One region of the Paenarthrobacter sp. TE3676 genome, then DNA from elsewhere that is predicted to be linked to it. Evidence: riboswitches for the same ligand, from Rfam matches in the RefSeq annotation. Region 1 holds a riboswitch; each other region holds the start of a gene.
The links. Region 1 has a riboswitch for glycine ahead of cycA (D-serine/D-alanine/glycine transporter). Riboswitches for the same ligand answer to the same signal wherever they lie in the genome.
Positions count from the first base shown of each region.

Region 2: it holds a riboswitch for glycine, as region 1 does, so the genes downstream of both, gcvP (aminomethyl-transferring glycine dehydrogenase) here and cycA (D-serine/D-alanine/glycine transporter) in region 1, are expected to answer to the same signal.
Region 3: it holds a riboswitch for glycine, as region 1 does, so the genes downstream of both, gcvP (aminomethyl-transferring glycine dehydrogenase) here and cycA (D-serine/D-alanine/glycine transporter) in region 1, are expected to answer to the same signal.

Region 1 is NZ_JBWBQU010000002.1:48,254-51,527, forward strand. It holds gene cycA (D-serine/D-alanine/glycine transporter) at 1-1,334, opposite strand, end outside; glycine riboswitch at 1,486-1,584, opposite strand; gene ACZ881_RS04090 (FAD/NAD(P)-binding protein) at 1,659-3,274, opposite strand, start outside.
Region 2 is NZ_JBWBQU010000007.1:5,473-8,746, reverse strand. It holds gene ACZ881_RS16480 (PucR family transcriptional regulator) at 1-1,164, shown strand, start outside; glycine riboswitch at 1,239-1,337, shown strand; gene gcvP (aminomethyl-transferring glycine dehydrogenase) at 1,475-3,274, shown strand, end outside.
Region 3 is NZ_JBWBQU010000011.1:123,711-126,984, reverse strand. It holds gene gcvP (aminomethyl-transferring glycine dehydrogenase) at 1-1,268, opposite strand, end outside; glycine riboswitch at 1,450-1,547, opposite strand; gene ACZ881_RS21775 (TetR/AcrR family transcriptional regulator) at 1,641-2,180, opposite strand; gene ACZ881_RS21770 (MFS transporter) at 2,253-3,274, shown strand, end outside.

The DNA.
Region 1 (3,274 bases):
CACACCGGCGTGGCCAGCAGGGCGGCGAGCGTATCCGGCTGTGTGGTCAGAGCCCACAGGACGAAGGCGAAGAACGCGAACACTACCCAGACCATCACCACGCCTCCCGGCATCTTGAACGCCGAAGAGTCGTGCAAGTGCGGACGACGCTTCCGGAAGGCCAGATAACTCGCCAAGATGATGGACCAAACAAAGACGAAGCAGACAGCGGACACCGTGGTGACCATGTCAAAGGCCTTGCCGATATCCGAGCCTGCATACATGAGGACGACGCCGGACAGCAGCAGGACGCAGGAAAGGAACAGGGCGTTCCGGGGTACTTTGCGTCCTGAGAGCGCGCCGAACACCTTGGGCGCGTCACCTTCCTGTGCCAACCCGAACACCATGCGGGACGTTGAGTAGATGCCCGAGTTTGCCGATGACATTGCCGAGGTCAGCACCACGAGGTTGACGATGGTGGCCGCTGCGCCGAGACCGGCCAGCGAGAACATGGCAATGAAGGGGCTGTGTCCGGCAGCGAACTGCGTCCACGGGGTAACGGACATCAGGATGATCAGCGCACCGACGTAGAAGAGCAGCACACGGATGGGGATGGAGTTGATGGCCTTGGGCAGGTTCTTCTCGGGGTCCTTGGCCTCGGCCGCTGTGGTGCCCACGAGTTCTATGCCCACGAATGCGAAGACGGCGATCTGGAAGCCGGCTACAAAGCCCATGAATTCGTTGGGGAAGAAGCCGCCATGGCTCCAGAGATTGGAGAAGGCGGCCGGTCCGGCGTCGGACTGGAAGCCGCTGAAAATCATGAACAAGCCAACGATGATGAGCGCCGCGATGGCGACAATCTTGATGAGGGCGAACCAGAACTCGGTCTCACCGAACGCTTTCACGGTGGCGAGGTTCAGGAGCAGGAGGATCCCGATGGTGATCAGGCCCGGCACCCAGAGCGGCAAGGACGGCCAAAGTTCCTGGGAGTACCCGGCGATGGCGATCACGTCCGCGATCCCCGTGATGACCCAGCAGAACCAATACGTCCAGCCGGTGAAAAAGCCGGCCCAGGGTCCCAGCAGGTCGGCCGAGAAGTCGCTAAAGGACTTGTAGTTGAGGTTGCTCAGCAGAAGTTCGCCCATGGCACGCATGACGAAGAAGAGCATGAAGCCGATAATCATGTAGACGAAGATGACGGACGGGCCGGCAGCAGAAATAGTCTTGCCGGATCCCATGAAAAGGCCTGTGCCAATTGCTCCGCCGATGGCGATGAGCTGGATGTGGCGGTTGCTGAGCTGTCGCTCGAGGTGGGGTGAATCTGGACCAGTGGATGGCGGGCGCTGAATCGTCAAAGGAACTCCATCGTTCAGGCGGCACAGGGTGCCACGTTGATTCGGGTTCCTCCCCGCTCTGTACGTGGACCTGAGAGTTTCCGCCTTCCTGCAGGGCAGAAAGGCTTGCACCTTCGGTGAGCCCGGTAACCGGACTGCTTTCCAGAGTTGCCTCGCCGCGGCGGTACATGGGCCTGAGAGATTCCTGGGGAGGGTTTGCTCCTACGGCGCCTGACGGGATGTACCGGCAGGACTCTCCCGCCGCAGATCAGTAGCGCGCACCACCAACTCAGTGATGCAGCTCACACCATAGCGAAGGCCGGGCAACGGCGCAACCTTGAGTCGCTAGCGGCCGAGAATGCTACGCGCTATCTCGTCGGCATCGCGAAGGGTTCGCTGGCCGCTCGCGTAAGCAGGTCCGGTACGCGGACGGGCCTCAGCGGCAATGGCTGTCCCCCACTGCGACGCAGACAATTGGAGGCCCAGGACATACAAGTTCCTGGTGATGGAACCGTTCGCGGCCAGAGGCCTGTAAGGATGCGGTTCAACGTCAAGGCCCGTGGTCTGCATGGGCGTGCCCTCAACACTCATCATGATCTTGGTGCGCACCAGCCCATCGGCCATGAGCTGTTCCAGAAGGGGAGACAGATTGATGCCCACTCTGTTGGCTGGCGACATCGCCTCCACAAGAGTCCTTGCTTCAACCGGAGCGTCGTGGACCCACGGCGAAACCGCCCGGAACACTTTGGCACCGCGGTCCACGCTGAACTTCGGGTCTGGTCCCACGAAACTCACGACGCCGGCACGCGCCAAAGCGGCCAGCTGCTCCGATCGCAGTGCAGGCGCTCCGCTTGCCAGACCTTCAACAAAAGATTCGAACCAGCCGCGCAAACCACCCAGCCACGATTCATCGGTGATGCCCCCGTCCGCTACTACGGATTTGAGGATCGCCCGCCCGGTGTGGAGGGCACCGATCGCCATCTTGACAGGGTCCGCCTCGCCCAGTGCTGATCGTCGGGCATCATCATCAAGGTAGGCCGTGATGGTGGCGTCCAGCTCGCGGCGGGAAGCGAAGGTCCGCCCAGCGAGCGGCGCCGCGAGCCCCCTCAGGTTCAGCCGGCGGGAAGCGACGACGTGTTTTTCCACGACGTTTCCCACCTCGACTTCCCAGTTCGCGGTGGTGTGCGCATGCGGTTGGAGCGCATCCTCAAGGTCGGCGAGGAACTGTGCGGGGTCCTTGATCGCGGCGGGCTGAGACCGCGCAAGTGTTGAGTAATAGGCCCAAAGTGCATCCCGGTGAAGCAACGGCCAGAGGTCATGATCGAACCCCGGCTGGATACCGGCTGCACGGAAGCGGTCCACCGCATCTTCTGTCAGGTAGCGCATGGTGATGCTGCTGGGGTAATAACCCGCCAACCCGGCCTTCGCGCGGTAAGGGGTACCCCTGCGGGACGCTGCAATGATCCTGGGCTCCCGCCCAGAAGCCCGGTACTCGAGGATACCCGTGCCAGGCGTACCAGCCTCGACGAACTTACCGCCGCGCCCCTCCGTCAACTGGCCCATGACATCGAAGAAGTTCAGACCCATGCCCCGGACCAGCACGGGTTCGTTGTCAGGCACGGCCTGCCAATCAACATCGGCAGGCGGCGCGGGCGGGAAGTACCTCAGGCCCTGCTCCTCCGCGGCGCTCTTAAAGGACCGCTGCTCCGGGTTCAACCTGGACTCGATATGGCCCAGAGCGAGGACCACGGAACCGACGGTGAGCGTCTCGCCGTTGTCGAGTTCGACGTCGAACCCGTCTTCCTTTTCGCCCTTAACAGGCTGCGCGGCGACGGCGAGCGCCTTATGAAAGGTGACCTCGACGCCGTCGGGAAGCCGTTCAAGCAGCCCCGCCAAAGTTTGGCGCAGGTACCGCCCGTACAGTGCGCGGCTGGGGAAGTCGTGCGATTCGAGGGTGGCCA
Region 2 (3,274 bases), on a different contig from region 1:
GCCCGGTCGGTGGCCGAGTCCTCCTTGCTCGAAGAATCCCGTCGGCTGCGGCAGACTGCCCGCGTCTACGATCTGCTCCGCACCGCCGGAGCCTCCGAAGACCACTGGCAGAGCCTGGTCCAGCGGCTGGCGACCGAGCTCGACGCGGACCTGTTCGTGGTGGACCGCCGCTGCCTCCATCCCTGGCACCCGGACGGTCAGGCGCTCCCGGTGTTCCTCTCCGAGGAGTGGGCGCCGCTGTCGGGGCAAGTGTCCCTCGCGGGAAAGAACTTCCAGTGGCATCGCATCCGCGGCAGGCACGTCCTCACCATGGACATTCCTACCCATGCCAACGCGCTCCTGGTGGTGCTGCCCAACAGCGAACCGCACCCGGACGCCGTCGTGCTTCTCCACGCCGCAACCGTGCTGGGACTGCAGCTTTCGCGCATCGTTTTGTCGCTGGAAGGCCGCCACCGGCTGGCCGGCGAGTTCCTCCTGCAGGCAATGGACGGACGCTTGGGCGTGGCCGAAATGGAGAGCCGGCTGGCAGCTTTCGAGGTTTCGCCCCAGGATTTCCTGCTCGCCTCACTGACGGCGGACGCCGCGGACAAAGCGGCGGACGACGGCGGCAGGCTGGCGAACGTGCACATCGAACTGTGGCGGCACGGGGTTGCGTCCGCGTCCTTGAAGCGGAACAACAGGCTCCATGTGGTGGTCCCGGCAGACGTGCCTGACGATGTCCTGATGCACTGTGCCGGCGTGGAAACCACGATCGGGATCAGCGCGCCGGCGGCCGTTGCGAACATCCAACGGGCGCTGCAGGAGTCCCTCTGGGCGCTCGGTTCCGCCCGCGCCAACAACCAAGGGCTGGCCCGCTATGCGGAGGGGCCCTCATGGCTGGGACTCACCGGTTTTGAGGAAGGAACCGCCCTGGTCCGGCGTCTTTTGGGTCCGATTTTCGACTACGAGCAGAGCCAGGAAGGTGATCTCATTGTCACCTTGAGGACGTATTTGGACTCGCAGCGGTCGTGGCAGAAGACTGCTTCAGCATTGTTCGCGCACCGACAAACCATCATCTACCGGATGCGGAAAATCGGCGAACTGACAGGGCTGGACATGGGTGAAACGTCCACCGTCGCCCAACTGTGGTTCGCTCTGCAGATCCATGAAGCGATGCATCAGTAGCCACACCTTGCTTGCGCTCCTTCAAAACAACCAGCTATGGTGTGAAGCGTGTCACTCACGTGATGCAACGCTTTTGATCTGCGGCGGGAGAGTCCTGCCGGTACATCCAGTCAGGCGCCGTAGGAGCAAATCCTCCCCAGGAATCTCTCAGGCCCATGTACCGCCGCGGTTAGGCAACTCTGGAAAGCAGTCCGGGTAACCGGGCTCACCGACGGTGCAAGCAGGCAACCATTCCTGCGGAATCTCTCAGGTCCAATACAGAGCGGGGAGGAACCCCACATCATCGTGGCGCTCACTGGGCGCCTGAATCATGGAGTTCCTCTTGACTGTTCAATCAACCCCCACCGCCTTCGCGGACCGGCACATCGGCGCCCGCCGCCAAGCCGACGTTGACACCATGCTCAAGGCCATCGGCTACGACTCTGTCGACGGCTTGGTAGACGTCGCCGTTCCCGATTCCATTCGCCAGGACACTGCCCTGAAGCTGCAGGACGCCCTCACCGAGGTGCAGGTCCTCGCCGAGCTCCGCAAGCTCGCTTCCAAGAACAAGACCGCTGTGCAGATGATCGGCCAGGGCTACTACGACACCGTCACACCCCCGGTCATTCGCCGCAACATCCTTGAAGCTCCCGCTTGGTACACGGCCTACACGCCGTACCAGCCGGAAATTTCCCAGGGCCGCCTGGAGGCACTGCTGAACTTCCAGACCATGGTGCAGGACCTCACCGGGCTTCCCGTGGCCAACGCCTCGCTGCTGGACGAAGCCACCGCCGTTGCCGAGGCCGTGCTGCTGATGCGCCGCGCCAACAAGTCCAAGACCGCCAAGGACGGCAAGACGGTCCTCGACGCCGACCTCCTCCCGCAGACCATCGCCATTGTGAAGGGACGCGCCGAGGCGTTGGGCTTCGAGGTTGAGATCGCTGATCTTTCGGCTGGACTTCCCGACGGCGACATCAACGGCATCGTCCTGCAGCAACCCGGCGTTTCCGGGCGCGTGTTCGATCACTCCGGCGTCATCGCTGACGCCAAGGAGCGCGGCGCGCTGGTCACGGTGGCCGCGGATTTGCTGGCGCTCACCCTCATCACGCCCCCGGGCGAGCAAGGTGCGGACCTCGCCGTCGGAACTGCGCAGCGCTTCGGCGTCCCGCTGTTCTTCGGCGGCCCGCACGCCGCGTACATGGCCGTCCGCGAAGGCATGGAACGCACCCTCCCGGGCCGCATCGTTGGGGTCTCCAAGGACAACGCCGGCGTCCCTGCTTACCGCCTGGCACTGCAGACCCGCGAGCAGCACATCCGTCGCGAGAAGGCGACGTCCAACATCTGCACCGCGCAGGCACTGCTCGCGATCGTAGCCTCGATGTACGCCGTCTACCACGGCCCGGAAGGCCTGAAAGCAATCGCCGAAACCGTCCACGGCCACGCCCGTGTTTTGGCTGCGACCCTGCAGAAGGCCGGCCGCGAACTCGTCTCCGAGGCTTTCTTCGACACCCTCACCGTCCGCGTCCCCGGCAAGGCAGACAAGGTCATCGCCGCCGCTGAAGCCCGCGGCATCAACCTGCGCCTCATCGATGCGGACATCGTTGGCGTCTCCATTGATGAAACCACGACGCCGGAGATCCTCTCCGCGGTAGCCGTCGCCTTCGGTGCCGGTCCGGTAGGGGACGTTACCGGATTCGAATTGCCCGCTGACGTAGTCCGGACATCCGATTTCCTGCAGCACCCGGTGTTCAACACGCACCGTTCCGAGACGCAGCTGTTGCGCTATATCCGCAAGCTGTCGGACCGTGACCTCGCACTGGACCGCACCATGATCCCGCTGGGTTCGTGCACCATGAAGCTGAACGCCACCGCTGAGATGGAGGCGATTTCCTGGCCGGAGTTCGCCTCCATCCACCCGTTCGCTCCGGACCACCAGACCGCGGGTTGGCGCGAGCTGATCGAGGACCTGGAAGCCGACCTCACCGAGATCACCGGCTACGACCAAGTCTCTATCCAGCCGAATGCCGGTTCCCAGGGCGAGCTCGCAGGCTTGCTTGCGATCCGCGGTTACCACCTGTCCCGCGGCGATGAGCAGCGCACTGTTTGCTTGATCCCGGCATCAGCCCACGGC
Region 3 (3,274 bases), on a different contig from region 1:
GAGATGCCAACCGTGTCAGCGTCGATGCCACGGAGGTTGATGCCCTTGGCCTCGGCAGCGGCGACGATTTCAGCAGCCTTGCCGGGAACGCGGACGGTGATGGTGTCGAAGAAGGAACCGTGGAGGACCTCGACGCCGGCAGCCTTCAGGGACGCTGCAAGCGTGCGGGCGTGGCCATGGGCGGTTTCGGCGATCGCCTTGAGGCCCTCAGGGCCGTGGTAAACGGCGTACATCGAGGCCACGATGGCCAGCAGTGCTTGCGCTGTACAGATGTTGGACGTGGCCTTCTCGCGGCGGATGTGCTGCTCGCGGGTCTGCAGCGCCAAGCGGTAGGCGGGGACACCGGCGTCGTCCTTGGAAACGCCCACCAAACGGCCGGGCATGGAACGCTCCAGTCCCTTTTGGACGGCCATGTAGGCGGCGTGCGGGCCACCGAAGAAGAGCGGAACGCCCAAGCGCTGTGCCGAACCGACGGCGATGTCGGCGCCCTGCTCGCCTGGAGGCATGATGAGGGTCAGGGACAGGAGGTCGGCAGCAACGGTAACCAGCGCACCGCGCTCCTTGGCGTCCGCAATCACGGCAGAGTGATCGAACACGCGGCCGGAAACGCCGGGCTGCTGGAGGACGACGCCGTTGATGGCACCTTCCGGGAGACCCAAGGAAAGGTCAGCGACCTCGACTTCGAAGCCGAGCGCCTCGGCACGGCCCTTGACGATGGCAATGGTCTGGGGGAGGCAGTCTGCGTCGAGGACGGTCTTGCCATCCTGGACAGCCTTGTTCTTGTTGGCTCGGCGCATCATGAGGACGGCTTCGGCCACTGCGGTTGCTTCATCCAGTAGGGACGCGTTGGCGATCGGCAGCCCAACCAGGTCCTGGACCATGGTCTGGAAGTTCAGGAGCGCCTCGAGGCGGCCCTGCGAGATTTCCGGCTGGTAAGGGGTGTAAGCCGTGTACCAAGCCGGGGATTCGAGGATATTCCGACGGATCACGGGCGGCGTCACGGTGTCGTAGTAGCCCTGGCCGATCATCTGAACGGCCGTCTTGTTCTTGGACGCGAGCTTGCGCAGCTCGGTCAGAACTTCAACTTCACTCAACGCGTTCTGCAGGGTGAGGGCAACTTCCTGGCGGATGTCGTTCGGGACGGCGGTGTCGACCAGCGAATCAACAGTGTCGTAGCCGACGGACTTGAGCATGGTCTCAATGTCGGCCTGGCGGCGGGCGCCGATATGCCGATCGACGAAGGTGGTGGAGGCAGAACTAACCGTCACGAAGGAACTCCATTACTTGGGCAGCGTTTGGGTACGCCACAGCGGCTGGGTTCCTCCCCGCTCTGTATTGGACCTGAGAGTTTCCGCGCGTTGCCTGAGCAACCATCGCTTGCACCGTCGGTGAGCACAGCACTCCCTTCACCCGAAGGTGAGTTGAGTACCTGCTGCTTTCCAGAGTCGCCTAGCCGCGGCGGTGCGTGGGCCTGAGAGATTCCTGGGGAGGGTTTGCTCCTACGGCGCCTGCATCACTTGCTTGCAGGACTCTCCCGCCGCAGATCAAAGGCATGTTCAGTTGTGTGTGGTCACCGCGTACGGCACGCCACGAGGGTTAATTGTCCTACGTCCCGCGCCCCGCAGCAAATGGAAGACCCGCTACTTCCGCAACCGTTCAAGGACTCCCAACAGAATTTCGACGTCGGCCTCCCGCCCGGCGTTGCCGCCCTCCTGCCCGCCTTCAAAAATCGCGTTGAAATAGAGGCCGTCGCCCATGTAGCTGACGGCCTTGGCAACCTCCGGCCCGACGTCCTCAGCCAGCACGTCCAGCCACCGTTGCTGGATCGCGGCGAACCTGCGGCGGGTTTCCTCGTGGGCAACTTCGGCCAATCTTGTGGCAGCGACGAAGGCCCGGTCCATGGGCGTATCCGCCCAGAGCGAGGAGCGGATGAAGTAGGCGGCCGAACCATCGGGGGCAGCCTTCATCAGCTCGGTATCTTCATCGGCGAGCAGGTCCAGGCGCTCCAAAAGGGCCGTGATCAGCGCTTCCTTATTGGGGAAGTGGTAGAGCAGACCGCCCTTGGACACGCCTGCCCGCTTGGCAACAGCGTCGAGCGTGGCGGCACGCTCCCCTACCTCGATAAGGAGGGCTTCGAACGCATCCAGGACGGCGTCCCGGGCAACTGGTTTTCGTGGCATGTGTCCATCATTCCCTAAAGGCTTACGGGCTTCTATTTGAAACTGTACCGTCTGGACGGTACAGTGAGTTACATGTTCTCGCCGTCATCAACCCAAGCACCCCGTTCCGCTCAGCCCGTTAAGGGTCAGGCAGCACCGTGGCGCGACTGGACGGCTCTGGCACTCCTGATGTTTCCGGTGCTGCTGGTGGCCGTGGACAACACCGCGCTCACATTTGCACTGCCCGAGATCGCCCGTTCGTTGGACGTGGGCGGCGTCCAATTGCTGTGGATTGTTGACGCCTACCCGCTGGTCCTCGCAGCATTGTTGGTGTCCATGGGCAACTTGGGCGACAGAATCGGACGACGCCGGCTGCTCCTGCTCGGCAGCACGGGCTTCGCAGCGGTTTCGGCTGCTACAGCTTTCGCGCCTTCCGCTGAATGGCTCATCGCCGGCCGCGCGGGCCTGGGCGTCTTCGGCGCCATGCTGATGCCATCAACCCTGTCCCTGATCCGGAACATCTTCACCGATCCCAACCGGCGTCGGCTCGCGATCGCCGTCTGGGCCGCCGGTTTCTCCGGTGGTGCCGCCCTTGGCCCGATCTTCGGTGGCTGGTTGGTGGAGCACTTCTGGTGGGGTGCCGTGTTCCTGGTGGCGGCTTTCCTGCTCCTGCCGCTACTTGCTTTCGGCCGGGTCTTGATTCCTGAATCGAAGGACGCCAATCCCGGCCGGGTGGACGTGCCCAGCATTCTCCTGTCCGTGGTCACCATGGCGCCGTTGGTTTACGGCATCAAGGAATTCGCGGTTCACGGCTTCGGGGCGTCCGCGGCTGCCTTCATGGGGTTCGGCGTGGTGATGGGCATTATCTTCGTCCGCCGCCAGCAGCGGATCGAGAGCCCCATGCTGGACGTCTCATTGTTCAAGAACAAGGTGTTCAGTACCGCAATCGTGGCGAACGTCCTGTCCCTCTTCTCCATGACGGGCTTCATCTACTTCTTCGCCCAGCACCTGCAACTTGTTGAGGGCCAGTCCCCTATGGAGGCCGGCATTGCAATGATTCCTGCTCTCCTGGCTACGGTCATCGCCGGCCTGCTGGTAGTGCCGCTGGTCAAGCG